2 regions of the Pseudarthrobacter sp. NKDBFgelt genome follow, and region 1 is predicted to be linked to the other one. Evidence: riboswitches for the same ligand, from Rfam matches in the RefSeq annotation. Region 1 holds a riboswitch; the other holds the start of a gene.
The links. A riboswitch is a leader RNA that binds a small molecule or an ion and turns the genes downstream of it on or off. The one in region 1 is predicted to bind glycine.

Region 1 (15,495 bases):
CGTCCGGACCCTTGACGTGCACCTGCTGCTGCTTGACGCTGGCGCCCAGGAAGCGGCGTGCGGACCGCATGAAGTTGCCGGCATCGCTGGTCCGCTGGAAGCCCACCAGGTCTGCTCCGAGGAGCCCGTCGATGATTGCCTGGCGCCATGGCAGCTGGGCAAAAATCTCGGGCGGAGGAAAGGGGATGTGGTTGAAGAACCCGATGCGGAGGTCCGGCCGCGCTTCGCGCAGCATGCGCGGCACCAGCTGGAGCTGGTAGTCCTGCACCCATACCGTGGCGCCCTCGTCGGCATGGCGGACGACGGCGTCGGCGAACCTTCGGTTGACCTTGCGGTAGGCGTCCCACCAGGTCCGGTGGAACTCCGGCGGTGCGATGACGTCGTGGTAGAGCGGCCAGAGGGTGGCGTTGGAGAACCCCTCGTAGTACAGCTCCACGTCGTCGGTACTGAGCTGGACCGGGACGAGGTCCATGCCGCCGTGGCTGAAGGGCTTGACCGTCTCGTCCGGCGCGCCGTGCCACCCCACCCAGGCACCGTCTGTCTTGGTCATCATGGGCGCCAGTGCTGTCACCAGGCCGCCTGGGGAGCGGCGCCAGCCGGAGCCGTCGTCCCCGCTGTCGCCGGGGGCGCAGCGGTCCACAGGCAGCCTGTTGGACACCACCATGAAGTCGTACTTTGTTTCGCCGCCGTGGCCTGCTCCGGCGGCGCCGGACGTCGCCGGGGCGGTGGGTTTTTCCTGGACGGGTGTTTGCATTGCGGCCCCCTGGGGTTGCTTGTGCCTCTCTGCCCACCCTAACGGGACGGAATCTTCCGTGCTATTCGGCCGTTCGTCAACCCCGCCAATACTTGAAGGAGCAAGCTCCCAGCTTTCTCCCCTAAAATGTTTGGAGTTGCCACGAAGTGGTCCCCCCACGTCAACCGACCCAAGGAACACATGAGCCCTGCAAACGAAGTCCGTAAGTCCAAGGCTGAGCGAACCGCGGAGGCGCGCGAAAAGGCGCGCCTGATCCGTGAAGCGCAGCTGAAAAAGGACAAGCGCAACAAACTGCTCATCGGCTGGGGCATCGTGGCGGCTGTCGTGGCCATCCTGGCTGTTGTCGCATTGGTGGTGACCACCAGCATCAGGCAGAACACCCCCATCGCCGACCAGGGGCCCGTGCCCGCCAACGCAAACGTCAATGGCGGCGTGACCCTCCTGGCCAACACCGACGTCAAGCAGACGGATCCTGCCACCGTTGACGTGACCACCCTGACCAAGCCCGAAACCCCGCCCAGCCCCGTGGTGGCACCGGGGGCAGAAGCCGAAGAAGGGCAGCCCGTCAAGGTCATTGCCTACATCGACTTCATCTGCCCGGTCTGCCTGCGCTTCGAAGAGACCTACAACGAGGCACTGACAAGCCTTCGCAATGAAGGCAAGATCACCATGGAGTACCGCCCCCTGGGCTTCCTGGACCGCCAGTCCAGCACCAACTACTCATCCCGGTCCGCCAACGCGGCTGCATGTGTTGCCGACACGGCCCCCGACAAGTACGGGGAATACGTCAATGTCCTCTTCGAGAACCAGCCCGCCGAAGGCGGTGCCGGCCTGTCCGATGACAAGCTGAAGTCCCTCGCCACCGACATCGGTGCGGACATCAACAGCTGCGTGGACGACAAGACCTTCCGCCCCTACGTCAAGTACTCCACGGAATTGGCAGCAAACACCGGCATCACCGGTACGCCCACGGTCTTCATCGACGGCAAGCAGTGGGACGGCGGCACCGACCTGAACGCCGAAATCCAGGCGGCAATCGACGCCAAGGCCTAACACCTTTCCCGCACCTGTACACCCAGCGGCCCGCTCCCGGATTCTTCCGGGAACGGGCCGCCGGCTTTAACCCTGAAACCTGTGGGGGCCGCCGGCGTTTTTACCACCGGCAGCAGTTGGGCTAACCTTATCTAGCGCCGTTCAGGCGCCGCCCGCAGGGGCACGCCTCCTTAGCTCAGTTGGCCAGAGCACCGCTCTTGTAAAGCGGGGGTCGTCGGTTCGAATCCGACAGGGGGCTCCACCGCCAGACATTCCGTTCAGGCCGCCCGCCTCTCCGTGCACCCCGCCAGTTAAGCTGGTGTCATCCGCATGATCAGCCTGCTGATGAAAGGAGCGTGGGTGCCATGCCCAAGACCGGCAAGAACGACCACGCCCGCAAGGAAGAGCTTCCCTCCACCCTGCAGCGCTCTGAGCAAAAGGCCCAGGACACGTTCGCCAAGACCTACGATTCAGCCCTTGAAAGCTATGACAATGACGAGGGCCGGGCTGCGCGGGCGGCCTACGCCTCCCTCAAGCACAGCTACGAGAAGGTGGGAGACCACTGGGAGCCGAAGGAAAAGCGCGGCCCCTCGGACAAGCGGGCCGAGGAGGGCGGCACGTCATCCGAGCCCACCGCGGGAGGGGTGGACGCGAACGCCTCAAAGGAACACCTCTACAAGCTTGCCCAGGAGCTGGACATCGACGGCCGGTCCACCATGGACAAGGACGAGCTGGTCAAGGCCATCCAGAAGGCCAATGACGCCGCCACCCGGAAGGCGCGCGGAAGCTAATCCCAGGCCCTGCGGCTCTTGCCGATCCACCCTCCAGGGTGTCGAATCAGAGGACACATTTCAGTCCGGTCGGATGGCAAAGACGCCAGGAGGTTTCCCATGTCGGTCAAGGGCACCAAGGACCCAGGCAGGACGGCAGCTGGCCGCAACGGAGCCGAATCGCGCCGTGCAGACGCCTCTGCCGGAATTGCCGCGGAGGATCCGGCCAGAATCCGGAATGTGGCGCTCGTAGGCCATTCGGGCGCCGGAAAAACCATGCTCATAGAAGCACTGCTCGCTGCCCAGGGAATGATCACGCGCAAAGGATCCATCCCGGACGGGACAACGGTCAGCGATTCCGACCCCGCTGCCGTGCACCAGCAACGCTCCGTGACCCTGTCTTTGGTGCCGCTGCTGATCGACGGCATCAAAGTGAACCTCCTGGATACTCCCGGTTACCCCGATTTCATCGGCGAGCTCCGGGCGGGCCTGCGCGCGGCGGACGCCGCCTTGTTCGTGGTGTCCGCCGTCGACGGCATCGACGCCACCACCACCGCGCTGTGGGGTGAGTGCGAGCTCATGCAGCTGCCCCGCGCCGTCGCCATCACCCGGATGGACCACCCGCGGGCAGATTACGACGGCGTCCTGGCCGCCTGCCGGAAGTCCTTCGGCGAGGGCGTCCTGCCGCTCTATGTCCCGGTGCGGGCGGGCGGTGAGGTCACCGGCCTGCTGGGACTGCTGTCCGGCACGGTTACGGACTATTCGTCCGGGGAGCCGGCCGCTGCCGTGCGGGCAGCGGATGCGGCGGAACTCGCCGCGTCCGGTGCCGCCAGGGGTGATCTCATTGAGGGGATCATCGCCGAGAGCGAGGACGAGACCCTGATGGACCGCTACCTCGAAGGCGAGGACATCGACACTGATGTCCTCATCGCCGACCTGGAAACCGCCGTCGAACGAGGCACCTTCTTCCCGGTCCTGTCCACGTCGGCCGTGAGCGGGCTGGGCACCGCGGAACTCCTGGAGGTGCTGGTCCGGGCCTTTCCGTCGCCGCCGGACGGCAGCGTGCCCGGGGCGACCGACCTTGGCGGTTCACCAGCAGATGCCTTGCGGTGCGATCCCACGGGACCGCTGGCGGCGGAGGTGGTCCGGACCTCCGTCGATCCGTTCCTGGGCCGGGTGTGCCTGGTCCGGGTTTTCTCCGGGACGCTGCGGGAGGATGCGCCCGTGCACGTCGGCGGCCACGGGCTGGCGGACCGCGGCCACCCGGACCACGACTCGGACGAACGCGTCACGCACCTCTACTCACCGCTGGGGGCCTCCCTGCGGCCTGTGCCGTACTGCGTGGCCGGCGACATGTGCGCGGTGGCCAAACTGGGAAGCGCCGAAACGGGGGACACTATTTCCGGACGGGACCGGCCCCTGCTGTTGGCCACGTGGGAGATGCCCGAGCCGCTGCTGCCGGTGGCGGTGGAACCCGATTCGCGCAGCGACGAGGACGCGCTGGCTCGCAGCCTGGGGAAGATCGCGGCCGGCGATCCCACCCTCCGTGTGGAACGCAACTCAGAAACGCACCAGCTGGTCCTTTGGTGCATGGGCGAGGCCCACGTCGAGGTAGTCCTGGACCGGCTCCGCGACCAGGGCGTGAAACTGCACACGGTGGACGTGGTGACGCCCCTGCGGGAAACCTTTGCAGCACCCGCGGCAGGACACGGCCGGCACGTCAAGCAGTCCGGAGGCCACGGGCAGTACGCCGTCTGCGACATCGACGTGGAGCCGCTTCCCCGCGGCGGGGGGTTCGAATTCGTGGACAAGACGGTGGGTGGCGTTATTCCTGGGACCTTCATCCCGTCCGTGGAAAAGGGCGTCCGTGCGCAAATGGAGAAGGGCGTGAGCGCGGGTTTCCCCGTGGTGGACCTGCGGGTCACCCTGACAGGAGGCAAGGCGCACAGCGTGGATTCCTCGGACGCAGCATTCCAGGCGGCGGGGGCACTGGCCCTGCGGGAGGCCGCGGCGGCCGGGCGGATCCAGCTGCTTGAACCGGTCTCGTCAGTGACCATCTCGGTGGCGGACGAGCACGTGGGGTCAGTGATGAGTGACCTGTCATCCCGTCGCGGCCGGCTCACCGGCACCACGTCCTCGGGCGGGGGCCTGACTGAAATCGGCGCTGAAGTCCCGGACCAGGAGCTCCTGCGGTACGCCGTGGACCTGCGGGCGCTCACCGCCGGAACGGGGCGCTTCCGCCGCCGGTACCTGCGGCATGATCCCGTGCCTGCCAGCTTCAGCCCCTCGTAGCAGCCCTCCAATGAACGCGGCTGCCAGGAAGATCCAGCGCGTCTATCTCACGCTGACCCTGGGAAACACCCTGGCGGCCTCGTTCATCTGGGGAATCAACACCCTCTTCCTGCTGGACGCCGGGCTGACCAACCTTGAGGCCTTCGCCGCGAACGCCTTCTTCACCGTGGGCATGGTGCTCTTCGAGGTGCCCACCGGCGTGGTGGCGGACAGTTGGGGGAGGCGGGCTTCCTTCCTGCTGGGGACCGTCACGCTGGCCGGGTCCACCTTCCTGTACTTCCTGCTGTGGCAGTTCTCGGCCCCGTTCTGGTGGTGGGCCGGCGTCTCGGTCCTGCTGGGCCTGGGCTTTACCTTCTTTTCGGGGGCGGTGGAGGCCTGGCTGGTGGACGCCCTGCGCTTTTCGGGATATGAGGGCGGGCTGGAGGTGGTGCTCGGGCGCGGACAAATGGTGTCCGGGGTCGCCATGCTCACCGGCTCCGTGGCCGGTGGGGTGATCGCCCAGGCCACGAACCTGGGGGTACCGTTCCTGGTGCGCGTGGGTGTGCTGGTGGCGATGTTCGCGGTGGCCTTCCTGCTCATGCACGACGTCGGCTTCACGCCTGAACGCTCGGCCCACCCCGTGCAGGCCACCCGGGCCGTCCTCAAAGCTTCAGTGGACGGGGGCCTCAAGCATCCGCCGGTGCGGTACATCATGCTTGCTGCGCCGTTTACCGAGGGCGTGGGCATCTACGTCTTCTACGCTCTGCAGCCCTACCTGCTGCAGCTGTTTGGAGATCCCCGGGCCTATGCCATCGCCGGCCTGGCGGCGGCACTGGTGGCAGGAGCGGACATCGTGGGCGGGTGGATGGCGCCGCGCATCCGGAAACTGGTCAAACGGCGGACCAGCGTGCTGATCGCCACCAACATCGTCAGCGCAGTCATCCTGGTGGTACTGATGTTCACCACCGTCTTTTGGCTTGCCCTTGCGCTCCTGGCGCTGTGGGCCGTGGTGGCCTCGGCAGGCACTCCCGTGCGGCAGGCGTACCTGAACGACATGATCGCATCGAAGCAGCGGGCAACAGTGCTGAGCTTCGATTCCCTGATGGGTTCGGCAGGGGGAGTCGTGGTGCAGCCTGTGCTTGGCAGGACTGCAGACCTCTACGGCTATCCGGCTTCCCTGGCCGTGGGCGGTGCGCTGCAGCTGATCGCCGCACCTTTTATCCTGCTCAGCCGCAGGCAGCGACCGCCGGCGGACACGGCCTCAGAGGGAACACCGCCGGCGCCCTAGCAGCGGCCCCGGCTACGGCGGACGTTCCGGTCAGTCGGAGTCCATCAGTCCGAGCAGCTTCTTGGCCGCTTGCCTGATGTCATCGTGCCCGTACTGCGCCGCCCTGCTGTCCAGCGTAGAAGCGAGGAGGCAGGGAAACCGGCACGGATTAACGCCGGCGAGACAGCGACGAAACGCGCCCACAACAATCGCTGCGTAGCTTTCAGGCATGATCGCAAACATCTCCGACCGGTTCCGCGCGTGGCTCATTGACACGTTTACCTACGAATCCGGCCAGCAGGCAGCCGATGCCATGGCTGATGCCACCCGCTGGGGATGGCTGCCGGCCCTGAGCGGAGTGGCGGCCGGGGCAGAACACGCCAGGCGGAGCCACAATGAATCCGTGGTCCAGGGCAGCGGAGTGTCCGGTTGAGCACACTATTGCGCCGGTAGCGGGATCATGCCCTAAACTGCTTCACTGAGGTGCCTGAAATGGCGCTGCGCAGCAACGAAAGTGAACACGCTATGGCTACCGATTACGATGCCCCACGCAAGCAGGAAGAAGAAACTCCGGCCGACTCGCTGGAGGCCCTCCAGGCGTCGCGTAGCGGCAACGCGCAGACCGCAGTCATTGACGTCGATGAGAACGACACCGCCGAAGGCATAGACCTGCCCGGCGCGGATCTTTCCAACGAGGAACTGACGGTCATTGTTGTTCCAGAGCAGTCTGATGAATTCACCTGCTCATCCTGCTTCCTGGTCCGCCACCGCTCCCAGGTTGCCCGCGAAAAGAACGGCATGAAGTACTGCCGCGACTGCGAAGGCTGACTCCTCCCGAACTTCCTGCGCCGGCCACCTCCAAAGGTGGCCGGCGCTTTTTCGTCTCCTGCCGCCGTCGTTATGCCGGTAACGGCAAGGTGCAGGAACAGCGCAGCAACAGGTCAGAAACAGCCCGTATGGGGCCAAGGAAAGCCCGTTTTCCGCCCCGGATTTATGCGCGCGTGATGCGCGGCACCGCAGCCTAACGGTTGCGCGGCGAAGCGGCCACAGGCCTCGATCTGCGCCGAAAACGCTCCTACCCTTGAGCTATCACATCGCTCTACGCATGGGTGGCCCCACAATGAAAAAGTTCTCCACCTGGCTCGCCGCCATCCTCATGGCCGCCGGGCTCGGAATAGTGGCACCGGGGCCCGCCTCGGCAACCACTTCCTATTGCGGGCTCGTCTGGGGGTCCCTGGCGAAAGCCGACCGGGACATGAGCACCGCCAACGTTACCAACGTCCGCACGGGGCAGCACTACTGCTTCGACAGGATGGTGGTGGACCTCAACGGCCCTGCCGCCGGCTACACCGTGAGGTACGTTCCCCAAATAGTGCAGGACGGATCCGGGTTCACCATCCCGGTCCGGGGAAACGGGCGCCTGCAGGTGACAGTCAACGCACCCGCCTACGACGGGAACGGTAACTCCACCTATAACCCGGCTGACCCTGCCGAGCTCTCTAACGTGGCCGGTTACCAGACCTTCCGCCAGGTGGTCTGGGCCGGGAGCTACGAGGGCTACACCAGCATTGGCCTGGGTGTCCGCGCCCGACTTCCGTTCCGGGTCTTCACCCTGGACGGGCCGGGTTCGGGATCCCGCCTGGTGGTGGACGTGGCGCACTACTGGTGACAGGTGGCCCTAGACGGAGAGGTGCCGTTCCCCCTGTGTGCGGGGAACGGCACCTTTCCTGCGGTCGGGCGGTTGGACTAGCTCACGGCGGCTACTCCGGCACCACCAGCGCGGGGGTATCCCGCTTAAGGGTTTCGCCGCGGAAGAAGCCGGGGCGGACCTTGGCCATGATGAGCATGACGGCGGCGCCTGAGGCCAGGATGCCGACTCCGAGGACGAACACCAGGCCCACTCCAAAGATCTCCGAGCCGCTGCCGAACTCCGGGGCCACGCTGTCCACTGCGGTCTGCAGGAACACCACGAACAGCCCCACCCCGCCGAGCACCGGGCACACCAGGCGGAGAACGAAGTGCCGCAGGCTGTCGAAAACGCTGTGGCGGAAGTACCAGGCGCAGGCCAGCGCGGTCAGCCCGTAGTAGAAGCAGATCATCAGCCCGAGTGCCAGGATGGTGTCGTTGAGGACGTTCTCGCTGACCACATGCATCACCGCGTAGAAGCCGGCAGACATGATGCCGGCGGCAACGGTGGCGAAGCCCGGCGTCGCGAACTTCCTGCTGACGCGGCCGAACGGTGCGGGCAGGGCGCCGTAGAACCCCATGGCCAGCATGCTCCGGGAGGGTGACATGAAGGTGGACTGCAGGGAAGCGGCCGAGCTGGACAGTACGGCAAGGGACATCAGGATGGCGAAGGGACCCATGATGGGGGAAGCCAGGGCGGTGAAGATGTTCTCGTGGATCTCGGTATTGTTCAGGCCGTTGCCGGTATCCCCGACGCCGGCGAACATCATGGTGGCGATGCTCACCAGCAGGTAGATCGCCAGGACAATGAGGGCGGTGAGCGTGCCGGCGAGCCCGGAAGTCTTCCTGCCGTTGGACGTTTCCTCATTGACCGTCAGGCAGACGTCCCAGCCCCAGTAGACAAAGATGGAGAGCGAGATGCCGGCGGCGATCTGACCGAAGGTCTCGATCCTGGTGACGTCGAACCATTCCCAGCTGAAGGGAATGGCGGTTTCCGAGGAAGACCAGTTGGCGAAGGCCATGACCACAAACAGCCCCAGGACCAGCAGCTGGAATCCCACCAGGCCGTACTGGACGAGCTTGGTGGTGTGGAGTCCGCGGTAGCTGACCCAGACCGCCAGGGCTACGAACACAAAGCAGGTCAGCACGTTCAGGGCTTTGTTTGCGGACAGGTCCGCGAGCTCCGGGGAGCCGGTCAGCTGTGACAGGAAGAGGTAAAAGAAGTCGACGGCGACGCCCGCGAGGTTGGAGAGCACAATGATGTTCGCGGCCAGCAGGCCCCAGCCTCCCATCCAGCCCACCCAGGGGCCGAAGGCCTTGGTGACCCAGGTGAAGGTGGTGCCGCTGTCCGGGAAATCGGCATTGAGTTCCCGGTAGGCGAGGGAGACCAGGATCATGGGGATGAAACCGATCAGGAAGATGACAGGCAGCTGGAGCCCGGCTTCGTTGACCGTGGGACCCAGGGCGCTGGTGAGGGTGTAGGCGGGGGCGATGGTTGAAATGCCCAGGACGACGACGGCGAGCAGGCCCAGCTGCCCGCCCTTCAGTCCTTTGGGACTGGTGCCGGACGTCCCCGGGGAGTGCGGCCCGGAACCGGCAAGGGATGTTCTGGTGCGGATGGTCTCGGTCATGGCACCACTTTCTGGAAGATGTTGAGACAACGGTCACTATATGAATGGCGTTCATTTAGTATGAGTGGATGTGATGCAGGACGCAAGGGGAAATATGAATGCCGTTCGTTTATGTCCGTGTTCACAAATTAGTAAGCTCACTGAGAAATCCTCCGCCGACCGGCCACAGCACGCTGCGGTGCTGATAGCGTCGGGACTACTGGACCCACTTGAGGAGGACGCATGAAAGCTTCACCGACACTGACCAACAACCTGCAGGCCGTGCTCGCCGACCTGATCGAACTGCACATCCAGGGCAAGCAGGCGCACTGGAACATCGTGGGAACCAACTTCCGCGACCTGCACCTGCAGTTGGATGAAATTGTGGACGCTGCCCGCCAGTTCGCTGATGACACTGCCGAGCGGATGCGGGCACTGCACGCCCTGCCGGACGGCCGCAGCTCCACCGTGTCCGGGTCCACGAGCCTGGCCCAGTTCCCTGAAGGCCTGATCAGCACCAAGGACGCGATCGAACGCATCGTCGCTGCCCTTGAGGCTGCCGTTGGCACCATGCGCAAGGTTCACGACGAAGTGGATGAAGAGGATCCCACCACTGCGGACCTGCTGCACGAGTTCATCGCCAAGCTGGAGCAGTATGCCTGGATGGTCAACGCGGAAAACATGAAGCCTACTGCCAGCGTTACGGCGCCGGACGCAAAGTAGCAGCGTCCGCAGCGAAGCGGAGTGCAGGGCGCCCGCGGCCGGAGGTGGAATCCTCCGGCTGCGGGCGCCTTTTGCTGTCCCCGGTGAGCAGGGCCCCTTTCAGCTGTCCGCCTTGGGCACTTTCCGAAGCACGACGGCGGCGAGGACTGCCGCCGTCGCCATCAGTACCAGCCCAATTGCTGCGGTGATGTGCACTCCCGAATCGAACGCCGCTGCCGCGGCCAGGCGCACGGCGTCTGCCATTGGCTGCGGCAGCCGGGCCGCCATCTCCACGGCGCCGGCGAGGGTCTCGCCGGCCTGCGCAGTTCCCGCGGTGGGGGCGGCGTCGGTGATGCCCGCCGGCAGCCGCAGGTTGTGCTGGTAGGAGGCCGTAAGAATGGAGCCCAATACCGCGGTTCCCAGCAGGGCGCCCACCTCGTAGCCCGTCTCGGAGATCGCTGCTGCTGCGCCTGATTTTTCCGGCGGCGCACTTCCCAGGATGAGGTCGTTGGAGATTGTCTCGGCAGTCCCCACGCCCAAGGCGAGGATCAGCAGTGCGGCCAGCAGCAGTGAGGGACCGCCCGCATGGCTGCCGAAAGTGACCAGGCTGTAGCCCGTTGCGCTCATCGCGAGCCCGGCCGCCACCACGAAGCCGGGGCGGACTTTGCGTACGGCCGGCACCGCGGCAAGCCCCGCAATAACGGTGGCCACCAGGGCCGGAATCATCGCCATTCCGGCGGCCGAGGGTGACATGCCCTCGATGAGCTGAAGGTGCTGGGCCAGGAAGAGGATGAACCCGTTGAAGGAGAACAGGGCCAGGATGTTGGCGGTGATGGCCATGCTGAAAACCCTGTTCCGGAACAGGGAAATGTCCAGGAGTGGGCTGTGCAGGCGCTGCTGGCGGCGGACAAACACAACACCCATTGCCACGCCGAATGCCATGGTTCCCAGTGCTGCGCCGCCGGGCCCTTCGGTGGCGAACTCCTTGATCCCATAGACCACCGGGGCCATGGTGAACAGCGAGAGCAGGATGCTGGGCGCGTCCACCTTCCCCGGGGACGGGTCCCGGGATTCCGGAATGAAGGCGGGGCCCAGGACCAGGAGGGGGAGCATGATGGGCACCGCGACCAGAAGCACTGCTCCCCACCAGAACTGTTCCACCAGCCAGCCGCCAAAGATCGGCCCCAGCGCGGCGCCGCCCGAGAACCCTGCGGCCCAGACCGCGATGGCCAGCCGCCGCCGGTTGGGATCCGGAAAGATGTTCCGGATCAGCGACAGCGTGGAGGGCATCAGCATGGCGCCAAAAAAACCCAGCGCGGCCCTGCCTGCAATAAGCCAGCCAGCGCTGGGGGCAAAGGCGGTGGCTGCTGATACTGCCGCGAAGCCAATACTGCCGATGATCAGCAGCCGCCGGCGTCCGATCCTGTCGCCCAGGCTCCCCATGGCAACCAGCAGCCCCGCCAGTACCAGCGGGTAGGCGTCCACGATCCAAAGAAGCTGAACTCCCGAGGTGTCCAGGGCGCTCGCGATGGCCGGCAGCGCAAAGGTCAGCGCCGTGTTGTCAACGGCTACCAGCAGGACGGGGAACATCAGTAGCGCCAGCGCCAGCCAGTCCCGCCGGCTTGCCCGGAAGCGGCTGCCTGCGGGCAGGGGGGACAGGGTGGGGCTGAAGCTGTTCGGCTGGGCGGCGGCGGACGGTGTCATGGAATTAACTGTACCGTCTGGACGGTATAGTTAAGAAATCGAATCCCAACCGTGCATGATGGGACCATGGCCAGGAAACCCGTCGCGCGAGATGCAGTCCTCGATGCTTTTGAAGAGCTCCTTATCGACGTGGGGGAGCGGGCGGCCACCCTCGATGCGGTCGCCAGGCGGGCTGGCGTCTCCAAGGGCGGCCTGCTGTACCACTTCCCCAACAAGGAAGCGCTGATCACGGCCACCCTCGAGCGGCTGGACCGGCTGGCGGGGGAGGACCTCGCGGCGATGGCGGCCGCGAAGGAAGGCGCCGCCGCGTACTTCATCCGATCGTCCCTCTGGTCCGACACCCCCATGGACCGCTCCTTTGTTGCTGCCACCCGCCTGGCGGAAGTGGCGCACGAGGAGGCACGGCGCCGCTTCGCGGCGATCCAGCAGCAGTGGCTGGACCTCATCGGGAAGGATGTGGGCACGGCAATGGCCAAGGCGGTGCTGTACATGGGGGATGGGCTGTACTTCAATGCCATGTGGGAGAGCGGGCCGTCCGGTAACCCCGGGAACAGGCGGGAAGATGTGGAGGAACTCCTGGCGGCAGTGGAGCGGCTGAAGGGCTGACCGGCATTTGCCCGCGGGCCCGCAGCGTAGGAGAATTGGTCCATGTGTGGGCCGTCACCGGCAACCACAAACACTACAAATCAATAGCCTTTGATCTGCGGCGGGAGAGTTCTGCCAGAAGGTACAAGCAGGCGCCGTAGGAGCAATACCTCCCCAGGAATCTCACAGGCCCATGTACCGCCGCGGCGAGGCAACTCTGGAAAGCAGCAGGCTGTCGGCTCGGAGATCCGGTTCCGGAAATCCAGGCAGCTGTGCTCACCGACGGTGCAAGCGAGGCCAGCCCAGGCAGGCCACGCGGAAACTCTCAGGTCCAATACAGAGCGGGGAGGGACACGAATCGATGTGGCGTACCCTGCGCCGCCCTATCTATGGAGTTCCTCGTGACTGTATCTCCGGCCTCCGCCACCCCGGCAACCGCCACCCATGCTTCTGCCGAACCCGCTGCCGCAGCCTTCGTTGACCGGCACATCGGCGCAAGGCGCCAGTCCGACGTCGACACCATGCTCAAGGCCGTGGGATACGACACCGTGGACGCACTGGTAGATACCGCCGTCCCCAAGGACATCCGGCAGGACTCCCCGCTGGAACTGGCAGGCGCGCTGAGCGAGGTGGAGGCCCTCGCTGAGCTCCGCAGGCTGGCCGGCAAGAACAAGACGGCCGTGCAGATGATCGGCCAGGGCTACTACGACACCGTTACGCCGCCGGTGATCCGCCGCAACATCCTCGAGGGGCCGGCATGGTACACCGCCTACACGCCCTACCAGCCGGAGATTTCCCAGGGCCGGCTCGAGGCGCTGCTGAACTTCCAGACCATGGTGCAGGACCTGGTAGGCCTGCCCATCGCCAACGCCTCCCTGCTGGACGAAGCCACCGCCGTGGCCGAGGCCGTGCTGATGATGCGCCGGGCGAACAAGGCCACAGGGCAGAATGCAGATGCCCGCGACGGCAAGACGGTGCTGGACGCAGACTGCCTGCCGCAGACCATTGCCATTGTGAAGGGCCGCGCCGAAGCGCTCGGCTTCGAGGTTGAAGTGGCGGACCTTTCCCAAGGACTGCCGGACGGCGCCATCAACGGGATTGTCCTGCAGCAGCCTGGTGCTTCCGGCCGGGTCTTCGACCACTCCGCGGTGATCGCGGAGGCCAAGGAGCGCGGCGCCCTGGTGACCGTTGCAGCCGACCTGCTGGCCCTTAGCCTGATCACCCCGCCGGGCGAGCAGGGCGCGGACATCGCCGTGGGCTCCGCCCAGCGCTTCGGCGTCCCGCTGTTCTACGGCGGCCCGCACGCGGCCTACATGGCAGTCCAGAAGGGCCTCGAACGCTCGATGCCCGGCCGCCTGGTGGGCGTCTCCAAGGACAACGCCGGCGTTCCCGCCTACCGCCTGGCCCTGCAGACCCGCGAGCAGCACATCCGCCGCGAAAAGGCCACGTCCAACATCTGCACCGCCCAAGCGCTGCTCGCCATCGTGGCTTCGATGTACGCCGTCTACCACGGCCCGGAGGGCCTGAAGGCGATTGCGCAGTCCGCCCACACCCATGCCAGGAGCCTGGCTGCGTCCCTCAAGGCCGCAGGCCTCGAAGTGCTGCACACCAGCTTCTTCGACACTGTCACGGTTTCGGTGCCGGGCAAGGCTGCCGGAGTCGTCGCCGCGGCCGAGGCGATGGGCATCAACCTGCGCAGCATCGATGCCGACACCGTCGGCTTCTCCACCGATGAAACCACGACGCCGGACATTGCCGCCCGTGTCCTCGACGCTTTTGGCGTGAAGGCCTCCGGCGTCCCGGCCACGGCGGACGGCGACGCAGCCTTCGCGCTGGATAGCTCCGTCGAACGCTCCTCCGACTTCCTGCAGCACCCGGTGTTCAATACGCACCGCTCCGAGACCCAGCTCCTGCGTTACATCCGGAAACTCAGCGACCGGGACCTGGCGCTTGACCGCACGATGATTCCGCTGGGTTCATGCACCATGAAGCTGAACGCCACGGCCGAGATGGAAGCCATTTCCTGGCCGGAGTTCGCCTCCATCCACCCGTTCGCTCCGGATTCGCAGACTGAGGGCTGGCGCGAACTCATTGCGGACCTGGAAGCGCAGCTGACGGAGATCACGGGCTATGACCAGGTGTCCATCCAGCCGAACGCCGGTTCGCAGGGTGAGCTCGCGGGCCTGCTGGCGATCCGCGGCTACCACCACTCCCGCGGCGACCAGCAGCGCAACGTCTGCCTCATTCCGGCGTCGGCCCACGGCACCAACGCCGCATCGGCCGTCCTGGCGGGCATGAAGGTTGTTGTGGTGGCGACCGCATCGGACGGCACCATCGACCACACCGATCTTGCCGCGAAGATCGAAGCCCACAAGGACGTCCTTTCGGCGATCATGATCACCTACCCGTCCACGCATGGTGTGTACGACTCCGATGTTCGCGAGGTGTGCGACGCGATCCATGCCGCCGGCGGCCAGGTGTACGTTGACGGCGCCAACCTGAACGCGCTCGTTGGCCTGGCGCAGCCGGGCAAGTTCGGCGGCGACGTGTCGCACCTGAACCTGCACAAGACCTTCTGCATCCCGCACGGCGGCGGGGGACCCGGCGTCGGACCCGTTGCTGCCAAGGCGCACCTGGCACCCTTCATGCCCGGCAACGCCGCCACCTGGACCGAAGGCAACGACGTCCCCATCTCCGCCTCCAATTTCGGTTCCGCCGGCGTGCTGCCCATTTCCTGGGCCTACGTGAAGCTGATGGGCGGGACCGGTCTCACCGAGGCCACCAAGTCCGCACTGCTCGCGGCCAACTACGTCGCGGCACGGCTGAACGAACACTTCCCCGTCCTCTACACCGGCGAAGCCGGACTGGTGGCGCACGAGTGCATCCTGGACCTGCGCGAACTCACCGCCCGCACCGGCGTCACCGCCGAAGACGTGGCCAAGCGCCTGATCGACTACGGTTTCCACGCGCCCACGCTGGCGTTCCCCGTGGCCGGCACGCTGATGGTGGAGCCCACCGAGTCCGAGGACCTGGGGGAGATCGACCGCTTCATCGAAGCCATGATCGCCATCCGCGCCGAGATCGACCAGGTGGCGAACGGCGACTTCACGGTGG
Region 2 (15,495 bases), on a different contig from region 1:
AGCCATTGCCGGGCCTGCGCTCGTATTCCGCGGAACAGGTCTCCGGGCTCAGCGCAGACACCACCCTCGCCCGGCTGCTGGCGGCCCCTGGCAAGTTGGCCGCTGTCCGGGCGGAGGCTGCGGATCTTACTGCCGGGTGGAACCCTTCTGCCGAAAGTTAATCCATCCGAAACGAATTCGATATGGCATCGAAAACGTCGGCTCCAAGAATTTAGATAGCGTATCGAAACGCTGGCGCCCCGCTCCCCGGGCGGCGTGCCCGTCACCTAGCCCTTGGAGATTCGTATGGACACTGCCACTTTCGCGGGCAACACGGCGTGGGTGCTCACCGCCGTCATTGCAGTCGCGTTGATGTTGCCCGGCCTGGCGCTCTTCTACGGCGGAATGGTCAGCCGCAAGACTGCCATGAACATGATGCTCATGGTGTTCGGCTCCTTCTGCGTCGTGGGCGTTCTCTGGATCGCCTTCGGCTACTCCGCCGTCTTCGGCAATTCCATCGGCGGGCTGGGCCTGCTGGGCAACCCGCTGGAGTTCGCCGGGCTGGGCCAGCTTCTGACCGCCCCTGACGACGCCGCCCTGCCGCCTCTCGCCCTGGCGGCTCTGCACCTGATGTTCGCGGGGCTGACAGCCGGCATCGTGGCAGGTGCGGCGGCAGACCGGATGAAGTTTGGCGCCTGGCTGGCTTTCGCCGGGATCTGGGCGAGCCTGGTCTATTTCCCGGTGGCGCACTGGGTGTTCGCGTTCGACTCGGCGGACGGCTCGGTCCGGGGCGGCTGGATCGCCAACACTTTGGGCGCCATTGACTACGCCGGGAGCACGGCCATCCACGTGAACTCAGGTGTGGCCGCGCTGGCCCTGGCTCTTGTGCTCGGCAAGCGCCGCACGTGGCCCGTGCAGCCCAAGGCCCACAGCCTGCCTCTGACCCTCCTGGGCGTCGGGCTCCTCTTCACGGGATGGATTGGATTCGACGGCAGCGGGCTGGGCGCTGCGGACAACAATGCCGCCGTGGCAGTCTTCAACACTGTCGCCGCCACCTGCGCGGGCGTCGTCGTCTGGCTCCTCGTAGAGAAGATCCGGGACGGCCACCCCACCACCCTCGGCGCCTCCTCAGGCGCTATCGCCGCCCTCGTGGCCATCACGCCGTCGTGCGGTGCCGTCACCCCGCTCGCTGCCCTGGCCATCGGCGGAGCCGCCGGCGCAGTCTGCTATTTCGCCGTTGCACTCAAGTACAAGCTCGGCTTCGACGACGCCCTCGACGTCACGGCACTGCACTTGATTGGCGGCGTGGTGGGCGGCCTCCTGATCGGCATCCTCGCCACACCGGAGGCACCCAGCGGCGCGACGGGGCTGTTCTACGGAGGTGGCTTCGAGCTCCTCGGCCGCCAGGCCCTGGCCATCCTGGCAGTCTTCGCCTACACCTTCACGGTCACGTGGGTGATCGCAAAGGTCCTTGACCTGACCATGGGCATCCGGGTTGCGGCGCCGGTGGAGGCGAAGGGACTCGACATCAGCCTCCACGCCGAGAACGCCTACGAAAACGGTGAAGACAAGGCTCACGCCCCGCGCGGCCACGCCGAGCAGCTGCACCACTTAGTGGGAGAGCGGTTGAGGAGAAGCCGGCGCCAACCGCCCGCTAAAACCTGTGGGGGACCGGCGGATCAGCCCGCTGTCAGATCCGCGGGACGCACTCGCCGGTCCCCAACAATGCCAGGCCGGCGCGGTCGCCGGCGCCGAAGTCCAGCTGCCCGCTGTTCTATTCGTACATCAGCTGGGTGGGGTCGTTGACGTGGTCCAGCCCGACGACATGCGCCAGCTCATGCATGATGACAGCCCGAACCAGGGCCTGCCCGTCGGGATAGGCAAGCGTTTCCGCGAGGCCCGGTGCGTCGAGGAGGACCTGGCCGCTGACGTACACATAGGGCTCGCCTGGCACCTGGATCGACGAACTGCCGCCGGTCCCCGCAACCCTCCCTTCCAGTTCCGGCGCTTCCCCAGGTGTGGACCACGCAACCAGGATCGGCGCCCACTTCTTGCCGTACCGGTCAGGCTGGTAAGCCTCGCGGTCTAATGACGGCGCCTCGGAGGTAGGCCCGTCGTAGACAAACTGCAGTCCGGTAGCAGCAGAAACCGCGGCTACGGACTCCCGGATGAGCTGCTCCGTACCCGGTGGTGCCAAATCCGGGCGGACCACGTAATGGACCGGGCGGCACGGGTCGTAGGCCACAAATGGTTGGTCAGGGTCAGGAGACTCCTGCAGGACGAACGCGGTAGACCCGGTGGTGGCAGGCGGGACGCCGAGCGGAGACGAAGCAGCTTCGATCCCCGGTGGAGGCACATCTGATCCGGGCAGGTGGGGCAGTGCAGCGGACAGGACAAACCGGTCGAAAAGTGTGGGAGTGAAGTAAAGCCCGATGACGAGCGCGAGGCCCAGGACCGTTGCTGACCGCGACCTCCACTTGCGGGTCCCTGCTTGTTTGATCCTGCGGTAGCCGCGTCTTTTCCCTGCCTTTGGTGCAGTGACTGTACGCCAGGGCTCGGGATCCTGCAGCTTCCCGAGGGCCTCATCGATCGCCCACTGGGGGATGCGCCCGCTCGGCGAACGCCGGACGCCCGGGATGTTCCGTCCACCAACAAACGTGCCTGGAAAACCCTTCTTGCCGAAATCCGGTACCACCGGCTGCCCCCTTGTGCCCCCAAACCCATCCCTGAGATAGGTTTGCTCAGCCTAATGGCTGGTTCCAGCCCCCGCCACAGGTGGGTTGGAGCGTTGCAGAGCATGGTCGTTTTGCGCCGCTACTCCTGTCCCAGTTGGACTGATCGCTTCCCTGTTGGGGGACAGCCGGCTAACCGCAGCCCTTGAGCCTCAAGTGCAGCCTCCAGAATGCGGACCGCTTTCGGACCGACCCCGTGCATAGCGAGTAATTCGCTGCGACTGCAGGCGGCCACCTGGACCAGCGAGCTGACGCCGGCCGCGAGCAGGGCGCTGTTTGCTGGGCGTCCGATCGGGGGTAGGTCACCGATCTGTGCAGGAGTATCCCGGGTGCTCATGTGGGCATGCTACCTCCGCGCCCAGGGCGTTTCACTCCAACAAACCCCCGTGGATGATTCCGGCCCATCTCCCTTTTTTTAATCCTCCGCAGGAAAATTCCTGTCTGCATGATGCCTGCAGTCACGTTTAGCCTGGAGTGGGACTGCGGTTTTATTTGGGAATTCCAGAGGACGTGAAACTGCGGGGGCAAGGCTCATTGTTGGAAAAGTGGCACAAAATTTTGGTGCGGCTCGGCGCGCAGCGGTGAGCGCGATGACGCCCGGAAACGCGCGGTTTGCGAAGGACTGGCGAAAAAAATAAAAGTAGGTATGGTACTGGGTAACGCAAAGCACAGAAAGGCGTGATTCCGATGTCCGGAAAATCCCCCAAAAGCGGCGCAGTAAAAAAGGCCGGCAAGACAATTCTCGAAAAGCGTGCCGATAAAAGGGCTAAAAACGAGAACAGCGAACTGAATTTCGCAAAGCCGCGCAAGAACCAGCGCTGACAAGCCCGCGGGCAGCCGGGAACGGAACTCCTAGCCCGCCCGGCTGCCCGCGCTCCACCCGTCTGCACCCCCCGTGCTCAGTTCCAAGGACACGCCATGAACTTCTCCTGCAACGCCCTGGTGGTTCCGGCCCGCCTGGCCCACCCGGTGCACCTCAGACCCCTGGTTCTGGACGCCACAGCACTCCAGCGAGTGGCTGCCGGAAACATCGGATACATCGCCGGCCGCGGCTGGCGCGCCTACCTGAACAATGACGGAAGCCGGTCCTTTCCCAACCTGCGGGCGGAAGTCCTCATCCGCGAAGCCGGCGTCGAGCCGGATGACACCATCCACGGAACGGCGCTCTTCCTGGGCTACGTGGACCCGGGCGAAGAGACGGACGCGCCCCACCACCTCATCAGCCTCGCTGAGCAACTGTTCGACATGCCGCTGGCTGCGTAAACGTTGCAGGAGGCAAGGCGCGACGGCGGGAGGTCCCGCCGTCGTCCTTTCCCACCTTTTGCTATACGCGCTCGCTGGTGAAAGCCGTCAGCGACGTCAGTTTCGCCTCGCCAATGGGCTCTTCCGGCAGCAGGGGAATGAGGGCAACCCGCTCCTCCAACGCCCGCACCTTGGTGATCTGGTCCGCCTCATGGACGGCGCGGGCCCGGAGGAACGGCGAGCGCGGGTGGGCGGCGGCGATGGAGTTGTTGATGACCCAGGCCCAGGGATGGATCCCGGCCCGTTCTAGGTCGGCCTTGAGTTCCTCCGCTTCCAGCACGGGCGTGGTCTCGGCCAGCGTCACCAGGATGACCTTTGTTCCCACCGGATCCTGGAGGCGCATCAGCGGCGTCACGAATCCCATCGAGTCCCCCACCTGCCGGGAAATCTCCCGGTGGTACGAACCCGTGGCATCCAGCAGCAGCAGCGTATGCCCGGTGGGTGCGGTGTCCATCACCACGAAATGCCGCCGGGACTCCTGGACAACCCGGGAGAACTGCCGGAACACCGCAACCTCGTCCGTGCAGGGCGACATCAGGTCCTCCGCCAGCGCCGCCCGGCCTTCGTCGTCCAGGCTCCGGCCCTTGGTGTCCATCACGTGGGCACGGTATTCCTGGATGGCCGCCGCAGGATCGATGCGGGAGACGGTCAGCCCCGCGACAGAACCGTGCAGCGTTTCGGAAAGGTGCGCCGCCGGATCGGTGGTGGTGAGGTGGACCGCGTGACCCCTCCTGGCCAAGGCAACCGCAATGGCCGCAGCCACCGTCGTCTTGCCCACGCCGCCCTTGCCCATGCACATCACCAGCCCGTGTCCGTCGGCCTCAATGCCGTCCACCAGCGCAGCGAGCGGTGCGTCCTCGATGTCAATGGCCGACGACGGGCCCTCCTCAGCATCCGCGCCCGCCGTGGGAGCAACCAGGGATTCGAGCGCCGGAATACCCACCATGTTGCCGGGTTTGAGCTCGAGGACGTCGCGGGGGAGCTCCGCGACCACCCCGGGAATGGCCGCCATGGCCGCGGCTTCCCGGGCACGCAAGGCCTTCGCCAGCTCCTCCTCGCCGGCGGCCTCGGGCAGGACGCCGTTTACCACCAGGTACCCGCCGCGGATGCCGATCTGGTTGAGCTCAAGGTAGGTCCGCTCCACCTCCTTCAGGGACGACGGCTGCGCCCGGGTCACCAGCACAAGGCGGGTGCGCAGGGGATCGGCGAGTGCCTCAACCGCCCTGGCATACACCTCCTTGTGCTTGTCCAGCCCGGACAGCGGACCCAGGCAGGACGGTTCCCCCGCGCCCGTGGCAAGGAAATCCGTCCATGAGCCGGGCAGCTGCAGCAGGCGGATGGTGTGGCCCGTCGGGGCCGTATCAAAGATGATGTGGCTGTACTCCGCATAGGCCGCATCGTCCCCGAGGAGACTGGTGAACTCGTCGAAGGAGGCCACCTCCGTGGTGCAGGAACCCGAGAGGCTCTCCGCAACGCCGGCCAGTTCGGTCTCCGGCAGGACTCCCCGGACGGGGGCGAGGATCCGCTCCCGGTAAGCCTCCGCTGCCTGTTCCGGGTCGATTTCCAGGGCAGAGAGGCCCGGCACTTCCGGAATTGCGGTGACGGTGTTTCCAACGGCCAGGCCGAAGACCTGACCGATGTTGGACGCGGGGTCGGTGCTGACCAGCAGCACCTTCCGGCCGGCCCGGGCAAGCGAGAGCGCCGACGCGCACGCCACGGAGGTCTTGCCCACCCCGCCTTTGCCGGTGAAGAACAGGAAGCGCGGCGGGTTGTGGAGGAACTTCATGCAAGCCAGTCTTTCAACACGAGGGGGACGGCCCCAGAGCCGAACGTCCCTGTACTCAACACACGCGGTACCCGACACACGCGGTACCCGACACACCCGGCGCCCAGCCCACCCGGCGCCACACCCGCCGTCGTCCGTTTAAGCGTGTCCGTTCTCCAGCAGCCCGCCGCTCGCCCAGCGCCGCACCGCGGCCTTTTCGCCGGTGTCGAACTCCAGCAGGGCCACCCGGCAGAGTTCCTCCACGTTGGCCGTCCACGCCGCCGCCAGTTCCGCCGCGGTCGCCTTGTCATTGAACTGGAAATTGGCGTAGGCGAGCCCCTGCAGGACGAAACTGACCGCGTTGCGGGAGACCGGCTGGCCGGCGCTGACGCAGTCGTCCCGCACCTGCCGGGAGAGTTCGGTACGGTTGAGCGCCGGCTGGTCCCGGAGCCGGGCTGCCATGGCCGTGAAGATCTGCCGGAATTGCGCGGCGGAAAGTGCAGGCACATCCGTCACCCGCGTGACCTGCTCCTCCACGCGCGGCTGGAGGTCCGCAGGCAGCGGAAGATCCTCGCTGGAGAACCGCTTGGCGTCCCACACCCAGCCGCCCTGCGCGGCCGAATATTCCACGTCCTTGGCGATCTGGGAAACCCACGTTCCGAACTTTCCGAACCCGCCCCAGTCCGTCTTCAAGGAAGGTTCCGCCGTAAGCGCCCGGTGCGCCACCATGGCCCCCACCACCGGCCCAGGCGCGGAGCGGACAAAATCCAGCACTTCGCGGACGGCGGGGGAGCTGGCTTTGGTTTTTGCCTTGGCAGCGGCAGGGGCCTGCGGCAGCTTCGGGGACGCCACGGCGTGGATGGGTTCGGCGGTGGTGCCGTGGAGGATCGCCACGAAGTCGTGCGACTCCACCACATGGTCCGCCATCTCCCGGTAGGCGAAGGCCACGGCGCCGGCAGCGATTACGGTGGTCATCCGGTCTGCGGCACGGAACCGCTGGATCAGGGACGTGAAGTCGGCATCGGCCGAGGCGATGAAGAACTCCTCGATCCCGCCGCTGCCGGACAGCGCGTCCATCGCGTCCAGCACCAGGTTGATGTCCGTGCTGCTCTTGCCCCGTTGCGTCAGCGACGGGCAGTCGATCACCCGGAAACCGGCGCGGGTCCAGTAGGTCCGGTACTTCGAGTACACCATCGGGTTCAGGTAGCAGTTGCGGATCAGGAAGCGGCGGGCACCCTCCCCGGACCCGCCGGCTGACAACGCATCCGCCCAATGCTTGGGGTCCTCGGCAAACCGCTTCGCCGCCAGCGGGTCCAGGGCCTGCAGGCCGGTGAACACGTTGTCGAAATCAACAAACATCGCGGCCCGGATGCCGGGCCTGCGGGAGGGAGAGAGTGCCTCGTTCATTGGCTTAGTGTGCCAGCATCGCGGGGCGCGGGCACCCCCTCCGGGTGCGACACGCAAGCGGACGACGGCGGGAGGTTCCGCCGTCGTCCGCTTCCCCCTTGGCTTAGGTGCTTAGGTTCCAGTGGACCCGGATGGCCTCCGCAATGGGTGCCTCCTTCACGTCGACCCGGAAAGCGACGGGCGCGGTTCCTGTTTCCTCGATGACGGCGTCACGGTAGACGCGGCCGCAGGAGGGGCAGAGGGTGTAAAGGTCCTCGTCCGCGGGCCACTCCGCCAGCTCCGGCGGGGCAGGGGAATCTCCTGAGTGGACGGGGATGCCCTGCGCGTTGGCCTGGATCAGACCGTCCTTGCTGACGGTGTTCCCGCAGACGCAGGTAATGGTGGTGACGTCATGGCCAACCACCTCGGCGGTTTCGGTGTCCATGGCGGCCTCCGCGGCGCTGGAAGGGACGTTGTGATACCAGCTTAAACCTGCGTCCGTGGGGGAAACAGGTACTTTGGCCGTAGCGGGTGCCGCTGTGCGGGCGCACCATGGTGCCATGAACGCGGAAACACCCCAAGCGGTTGAACTGAGCCTTCCCCAGGCCTTCCTCCTCCTGGCCACCGATGACAAAGACGGCAAACCCGAAGTTCCGGTGTTCGCACTCAGGACCACGGTGGCAGGGGCAATCCTGGCCGAGCTGGACCTGGTCGGTGCCATCGAGCTGCAGGGCAAGCATGTCCGGGCTACGGGTGCCACACCTGACACGGAGCTCCAGCACGAGCTGGAGCTCATCCGCGGCAAGTCGCGGCCGCACAGCGCCAGGCGCTGGGTCTCCATGCTGGAAGGCCGTGCCCAGACGCAGCGCATCTACGAGCAGATGGCGTCGGCGGGCATCGTGGAACACGTCGGCGAGAAGCACCTGGGCCGTTTCCGGGCCGCGCGGTATCCGGAAAAGGACCATGCCCCCGAGGCCGCGCTGCTGGAAAAGATCCGGACAGCACTCAGGGCTGCGCCGTCCAACCTGCAGCCGCCGGATACCGGCGCGGCTGAGGGCGGGGGAGCTGAGGGCGCAGCTGCTGGCACAGGGCCGGAAGCCGCCGGGCCGGAGGCCGCGAAGCCCGGGACTACGAAGCCCGGAACCACGGCGCCCGAGGCCAGGACCATAGCGCTGATCGCCCTGATGCAGGCGGCGGGGCTGCTCGGCAAGCTCTTCCCGGAAGCGGACCGGGTCCGGGCCAGCGAGCTGGCCAAGGACTACTGGCCGTCCCGCGCTGTGGAGGATGAACTCCGCATGATCAGGCTGGCGGAGGAGGAAGCCGCAACCCTGTAGGCGGCAACCCTTTAGTCAGGGCACAACGCAAGCGGACGACGGCGGGACGTGCCGCCGTCGTCCGTTCACCATTGCTGGCTCACGCCAGCGTGAAGCCGGCCTTCTTCACGTCGCCGAAGCTGGCGTCGATGTGGACCACGTCGCGGCCGGTCCGCTGCAGGAGACTGGCGGCCACGGCGGAGCGGTAGCCGGAGCCGCAGTGCACCCACAGCCGGCCGGCGGGTACCTCGTCCATGCGCCGGAGCAGCTCGTGGAGCGGGATGTTCACCGCATCCTGGATGTGTGACTCGTTGAACTCGTCGGTGCGGCGGACATCGAGGATGGGATCATCCTTGGGCTTCTGCAGCACCTCTTGCCAGCCGACGCTGTCATACGAGGAGGTTGCCGCCCGGGGCGCGAGGTCCGCTGGGCCGGCGCCGATGGCCGCGTCCGGGTTGTCGACGCCGATGCGGGACAGGTCCCGGATGGCGTTCTCCACGTCCTGGCGTTCACCCACCAGCGTCAGCTGTTCGTCCCAGGGCAGGACCCAGCCCAGGAAGGCGGTGAACTGGGTGCCGTCGCCGTATTCGAAGCTGAGGCTGCCGCTCAGGTGGGTGTTGGCGAAGGCCACCCGGTTCCTCAGGTCCACCACCCACTCGCCCCGCTCCAGCCGGGACGCCAGCTCGTCCTGGTCCAGCGAGTCGGGCAGGTCCAGGTCCGGCGCGGTGGGGCCGGCCATGTTGATGGGGGCCATATGGGCGTAATAGGACGGATAGGCCGTGAGGTTGTGGATCAGCTCACGGACAAAATGGTCCTCGTCCGGGTCCGTCAGGGCATGGTTTTCCTGCAGCTGCTCGCCGATGGTGGAGGATTCCGCCCCGCTGGCCGGGCCCGAGGAGCAGAAGGAACCGAAACCGTGGGTGGGGTAGAGCCCGGCGTCCCCACCCGCTTCATCCACCAGCCGCCGGACCGACCTGTACTGGTGGTGGGTGAGCGGCACGGTGTCTTCCTCGCTGACCAGGTCGGTGCGGCCCACCGAGCCGTAGAGCAGGCTGCCGCCCGAGAACACTGCCTGCTGGTCACCGTCCGTCACGATGTAGGAGAGGTGGTGGTGGGTGTGCCCCGGCGTGGCCACGGCCTTGAGGACCATCCGTCCCACTTGCACCGTTTCCCCGTCGGAGATCGGCTGGCGGCTGTACGGGACATCGTCCGCGGCGTTGACCAGGTAGTCGGCGTTGTGGTCCTGGGCCAGCTGGAGCCCGCCGGTGACGTAGTCGTTGTGGATGTGGGTCTCGGCCACGTGCGTGATCCGCACACCTGCGTCCGAGACGGCCTTTTCCACCCTGTCCGTGTCCCGCTGGGGATCGATGACCACTCCCACCGCGCCGTCATGCACCAGGTAGGTGCGGTCGCCCAGCTGCGGCGTTTCGATCGTGATGACTTCCATGCCGGGTTCCTCCTCGAACGGGTGTCAGCCTGATCGTCACGTTACCCCCGGGCCACCACCAGCCGGTAGACCCATCCGGGACCCCTCAAACGGAAGCGGACGACGGCGGGAGGTCCCGCCGTCGTCCTCTTGCCCCAGGCGGCTCCCGCGTGAGGGGAAGGCCTGCTAGCCCTCGATGGTGACACCGCGCCAGAACGCGATCCGGTCCTCGATCTGCTTGGCGCGGGGCTTTGGCTCAGGGTAGAACCAGGCCGCATCCACGTTGACCTTCCCGTCCACTTCCAGCGTGTGGTAGCTGGCCCGGCCTTTCCAGGGGCAGACGGAATACAGGTCACTGTCCCTCAAGTAGCCGGCGTTGACGGCGTCGCGGGGGAAGTAGTGATTGCCCTCCACCACCACGGTGTCCGTGGATTCGGCTATGACTTTTCCGTTCCAGATAGCCCTGACCATGGGGGTTCCGTTCTGTTGGGTGCCGCGCAGCTGGCGGCGGACGTGTCGTAGGTATCCCAACGCCGCGCCCGTCCGGCTTGTTCCCCGAGGATGGGTTCATTCCCTGGCCTCGGGGGAGGGCGGTCCCGGGGGAGCGCCCGACGGCGGGACGCGGCCGGCAGCCCGGCTAGACTCGCCTGCATGGGGGACAACAGCACATCTGGAGAACAGCAGCCACGGAAACCGGCCCGGATCCCGGGTGTGGTCCTGCCGATCGCGGGGCTCCTCGTCCTGCTGGTGGGATGCCTGGTGGCCTGGCTCAAAAGGAACACTTATATCGGCTGGTTCGCCTACGCGCCGCTGAGCAACCAGCCCTTCTCCGGCACCGGCATGGCGTTCCTCAGCCCGGGGACGCAGGCGGGCCTGGCCATCGCCGTCGTGGGCCTGCTGCTGCTCGCATTCTGGGCCGGATACCGGCTCGGCAGGAGGAACGGCGCCGAGAGCCGGTAGGGCACCAGCCTGCGGGGCAAAGCTGGAGGCGGCGGGACGTGCCCTCCGCCTCCGTCCCCGGATTACGCGTGGGGGTCAGCCCCCGTAGACGGCGATGAAGCGGCCAACAACGCCGCCCTTGCGCAGCTTGTCGATGGCGCCGGGGATGTTTGCCTGGGTAATCAGGTTCATCGGCGGATTCAGCTGGCCTGACTTCATCAGGGCGTAGAGGTTCTCGAGGTCCTCCTTGGTGCCCGATTTGGAGCCCTTGATGGACAGTTGCTTGATGATCAGCGGGTAGGTGTTGATGGTCGCCTCGAGGCGTCCCATGCCCACCTGGACCAGCGTGCCAAATTCGGCGAGGGTCTCAAGGGCCGCAGCGGTCGTGGTGCCAAAACCGGCGTAGTCCACGATCAGGTCGAGGTCCTTGTCCTTGAATGCGTCGATGGAGGCGGCGACTCCGGCAAGGCCGATCTCGTCGGCCAGCTTTTGGGTTTCGGGATTCACTTCCGCGCCGTACACCTCGGCACCTGCCAGTACGGCGACGCGGGCGCCGATGTAGCCCAAGCCGCCGAGCCCGATCACGCCAACCTTCATCCCGGCCTTGGCTCCGCCGACGGCCATGATGGCGTGGTATGCCGTGAGTCCGGCATCTGTTGCCATGGCGCCAAGCTCAAAGGAAACCTCATCCGGCAGCCTGACCAGGTTGTCGTCCGTGGCAAGCAGCTTGGGGCCAAAGCCGCCGTCCCACTTTCCGTAGCCGATTGCGTCGCCATCGCCCATGACGGGAGAGAGGCCGACCCTGTCGCCGACCTTCCAGTGCTCCATGCCTTCGCCCACTTCGGTAATTACTCCCGCGTTTTCGTGGCCCATGGTGCGGGGGAGTTCCGGGAAGAGGGGCATCCATCCGGCGTCGTCAATCGCTGTGACATCGGAGTGGCACACCCCGGCGGCCTTGACGTTGACAACCACCTGGCCGGGACCGGCGGCGGGCTCTGCGACCTCGTTGAGCTGGAGTGGATTGTTGGTGCCGGTGAACTGCCATGCCTTCATGGGACGTCTCCTTTGCGTTCATGGATAAATGCATGCATATGCATGCATATGGTCAACCTTACGCTTGCTTGTGGCAACCGGATGCCGATTGTGGCAAGGCTCACGGGCGGGTCATATTGCTCGGACTTTCGTTGCGGGCGCTGCCTTGCGGGTTGGCGGGATGGATGATGCGGGCGCGTCCCGCCGTCGTGATGCCGTCTTTTGCGGTGGCAAGTTGCATCCGCCACTGCAACACGATATTCTGTGAGCCGTGTCACCCACCAGTGGCACATGCTTATGATCTGCGGCGGGAGAGTCCTGCCGGTACGTTCTGCAGGCGCCGTAGGAGCAAATCCTCCCCAGGAATCTCTCAGGCCCACGTACCGCCGCGGCAAGGCAACTCTGGAAAGCAGTCCGGGCAACCGGGCTCACCGACGGTGCAAGTGGCGCCCCGCTGAACAGCAGGGCAACGCAAAACTCTCAGGTCCAATACAGAGCGGGGAGGAACCCGAATCAACGTGGTGCTAAGGCGCCACCTGAATTATGGAGTTCCTCTCATGACGGTTCACTCGTCCCCAACCACCTTCGCTGACCGCCATATCGGCGCGCGCCGCCAGTCCGATATCGACACCATGCTCAAGGCCGTCGGCTACGACACCCTTGATGGCCTCGTGGACAGCGCGGTTCCGGATTCCATCCGCCAGGACAAGCCGCTCACCCTTGAGGGCGCCCTCAGCGAAGTCCAGGTCCTCGCCGAGCTCCGCAAGCTGGCCGGCAAGAACAAGATGGCCGTGCAGATGATCGGCCAGGGCTACTTCGACACTGTGACCCCGCCGGTAATCCGCCGCAACATCCTTGAAGCCCCCGCCTGGTACACCGCCTACACCCCGTACCAGCCGGAGATTTCCCAGGGCCGGCTTGAGGCGCTGCTCAACTTCCAGACCATGGTCCAGGACCTCACCGCGCTCCCGGTGGCCAACGCCTCCCTCCTCGACGAGGCCACCGCCGTGGCCGAAGCCGTGCTCTTGATGCGCCGCGCCAACAAGAACAAGACTGCCAAGGACGGCAAGACCGTCCTGGACGCCGACCTCCTCCCGCAGACCATCGCCATCGTGCTGGGCCGCGCCGAGGCCCTCGGCTTCGAGGTTGAAGTCGCGGACCTCACGGGCGGACTGCCCGAGGGCGACATCAACGGCGTAGTCCTGCAGCAGCCCGGCGTCTCCGGCCGGGTCTGGGACCACTCCGGTGTGATCGCCGAGGCCAAGGAACGCGGCGCACTGGTCACGGTCGCCGCCGACCTCCTGGCCCTCACCCTCATCACCCCTCCCGGCGAGCAGGGTGCGGACATCGCCGTCGGCTCCACCCAGCGTTTCGGCGTGCCGTTGTTCTTTGGCGGACCGCACGCCGCCTATATGGCCGTCCGCGAAGGCATGGAACGCACCCTGCCGGGCCGCATCGTTGGCGTGTCCAAGGACAACGCCGGCGTCCCGGCCTACCGCCTGGCCCTGCAGACCCGCGAGCAGCACATCCGCCGCGAGAAGGCCACGTCCAACATCTGCACCGCGCAGGCACTGCTGGCCATCGTCTCCTCCTTCTACGCCGTCTACCACGGCCCTGACGGCCTGAAGGCCATCGCCGAAAGCGTCCACAACAACACCCGCGCCCTGGCAGCGACGCTGAAGCGTGCCGGCCGCGAACTGGTGTCCGAGTCCTTCTTCGACACCCTCACCGTCCGCGTGCCCGGCAAGGCTGCCAAGGTGATAACGGCCGCCGAGGCCCGCGGCATCAACCTGCGCCTCATCGACGCGGACACGGTTGGCGTGTCCGTTGATGAAACCACGACGCCGGAGGTCCTCTCCGCGGTGGCGGTCGCCTTTGGCGCCGGTCCGGTTGTTTCCGGCGAGGGCTTTGAGCTGCCGGAGTCCGTGCTGCGCACCTCCACCTACCTGCAGCACCCGGTGTTCAACACGCACCGCTCCGAAACCCAGCTGCTGCGCTACATCCGCCGCCTCTCCGACCGTGACCTGGCGCTGGACCGCACCATGATCCCGCTGGGTTCGTGCACCATGAAGCTGAACGCCACGGCCGAAATGGAAGCCATCTCCTGGCCGGAGTTCGCCTCCATCCACCCGTTCGCTCCGGACTCCCAGACCGAAGGCTGGCGCGAACTCATTGCCGGGCTCGAAGCCGACCTCGCCGAGATCACCGGGTACGACCAGGTGTCCATCCAGCCCAACGCCGGCTCCCAGGGTGAACTGGCCGGCCTGCTGGCAATCCGCGGCTACCACCACTCCCGCGGCGACCAGCAGCGCAACGTCTGCCTGATCCCCGCTTCTGCTCACGGCACGAACGCCGCGTCCGCTGTCCTGGCGGGCATGAAGGTTGTTGTGGTGGCCACCGCTGCCGACGGCACCATCGACCACACCGACCTTGCCGCGAAGATCGAAGCCCACAAGGACGTCCTCTCGGCGATCATGATCACCTACCCGTCCACGCACGGCGTGTACGACTCCGATGTCCGCGAGGTCTGCGACGCGATCCACGCCGCCGGCGGCCAGGTGTACGTGGACGGCGCCAACCTGAACGCCCTCGTTGGCCTGGCGCAGCCGGGCAAGTTCGGCGGCGACGTGTCGCACCTGAACCTGCACAAGACCTTCTGCATCCCGCACGGCGGCGGCGGACCCGGCGTCGGACCCGTTGCTGCCAAGGCGCACCTGGCACCCTTCATGCCCGGTGATGCAAACAAGGCCGCCCATGAAGCCGGGCATGGCGTTGCGATTTCCGCTTCGCGCTTTGGCTCAGCTGGTGTGCTCCCGATTTCCTGGGCCTACGTGAAGCTGATGGGCGGCCAGGGACTGACCGAGGCCACCAAGTCGGCGCTGCTGGCAGCCAACTACGTCGCAGCACGGCTGAACGAGTACTTCCCCGTCCTCTACACCGGTGAAACCGGGCTGGTGGCGCACGAGTGCATCCTGGACCTGCGCGACCTGACGGCCCAGACCGGCGTCACCGCGGAGGACGTGGCCAAACGGCTCATCGACTTCGGCTTCCACGCCCCCACGCTCTCCTTCCCGGTAGCGGGCACCCTGATGGTTGAACCCACCGAGTCCGAGGACCTCGCGGAGATCGACCGCTTCATCGAAGCCATGATCACCATCCGCAAGGAAATCGACCAGGTTGCCAACGGCGACTTCACCGTGACCAACAGCCCGCTGCGCAACGCACCCCACACGGCCGCCGCCGTCGTCTCTTCCGACTGGGACCGGACGTACCCGCGCGAGCAGGCAGCCTTCCCCGTGTCCTCCCTGCGGCAGGACAAGTACTTCCCGCCCGTTGGCCGGATCGACGGCGCCGCAGGGGACCGCAACCTGGTGTGCTCCTGCCCGCCGCTGTCCGAATTTGAGAACTAAGGATTTCCTGATGACTGAGAACTACACAGCTCTGTATGAGCAGCACAAGCTGGCCGGCGCCTCCTTCACCGATTTCGGCGGCTGGCAGATGCCCCTGAAGTACAGCTCCGAACTGGCCGAGCACCACGCCGTCCGCAACGCCGCCGGCCTGTTCGACCTCTCCCACATGGGCGAAGTCTGGGTCACCGGCCCCGACGCCGCAGCCTTCCTG

Region 2: it holds a riboswitch for glycine, as region 1 does, so the genes downstream of both, gcvP (aminomethyl-transferring glycine dehydrogenase) here and gcvP (aminomethyl-transferring glycine dehydrogenase) in region 1, are expected to answer to the same signal.

The regions. Positions count from the first base shown of each region.
Region 1 covers NZ_JBJURL010000065.1:7,012-22,506, forward strand. The annotation lists gene ACKAE7_RS15810 (trehalose-6-phosphate synthase) at 1-754, opposite strand, end outside; gene ACKAE7_RS15815 (thioredoxin domain-containing protein) at 935-1,807, shown strand; tRNA gene ACKAE7_RS15820 (tRNA-Thr) at 1,972-2,048, shown strand; gene ACKAE7_RS15825 (ChaB family protein) at 2,152-2,577, shown strand; gene ACKAE7_RS15830 (elongation factor G-like protein EF-G2) at 2,677-4,848, shown strand; gene ACKAE7_RS15835 (MFS transporter) at 4,859-6,115, shown strand; gene ACKAE7_RS15840 (hypothetical protein) at 6,324-6,527, shown strand; gene ACKAE7_RS15845 (DUF4193 domain-containing protein) at 6,620-6,922, shown strand; gene ACKAE7_RS15850 (hypothetical protein) at 7,215-7,763, shown strand; gene ACKAE7_RS15855 (APC family permease) at 7,855-9,411, opposite strand; gene ACKAE7_RS15860 (Dps family protein) at 9,634-10,113, shown strand; gene ACKAE7_RS15865 (MFS transporter) at 10,213-11,796, opposite strand; gene ACKAE7_RS15870 (TetR/AcrR family transcriptional regulator) at 11,863-12,402, shown strand; glycine riboswitch at 12,494-12,592, shown strand; gene gcvP (aminomethyl-transferring glycine dehydrogenase) at 12,771-15,495, shown strand, end outside.
Region 2 covers NZ_JBJURL010000042.1:3,132-18,626, reverse strand. The annotation lists gene ACKAE7_RS12525 (TetR/AcrR family transcriptional regulator) at 1-161, shown strand, start outside; gene ACKAE7_RS12520 (ammonium transporter) at 286-1,785, shown strand; gene ACKAE7_RS12515 (peptidase) at 1,754-2,674, opposite strand; gene ACKAE7_RS12510 (hypothetical protein) at 3,399-3,533, shown strand; gene ACKAE7_RS12505 (hypothetical protein) at 3,630-3,974, shown strand; gene arsA (arsenical pump-driving ATPase) at 4,036-5,799, opposite strand; gene ACKAE7_RS12495 (NYN domain-containing protein) at 5,938-7,185, opposite strand; gene ACKAE7_RS12490 (hypothetical protein) at 7,289-7,609, opposite strand; gene ACKAE7_RS12485 (GOLPH3/VPS74 family protein) at 7,725-8,498, shown strand; gene ACKAE7_RS12480 (MBL fold metallo-hydrolase) at 8,578-9,924, opposite strand; gene ACKAE7_RS12475 (DUF427 domain-containing protein) at 10,090-10,374, opposite strand; gene ACKAE7_RS12470 (hypothetical protein) at 10,555-10,863, shown strand; gene ACKAE7_RS12465 (zinc-binding dehydrogenase) at 10,939-11,895, opposite strand; glycine riboswitch at 12,173-12,270, shown strand; gene gcvP (aminomethyl-transferring glycine dehydrogenase) at 12,432-15,284, shown strand; gene gcvT (glycine cleavage system aminomethyltransferase GcvT) at 15,295-15,495, shown strand, end outside.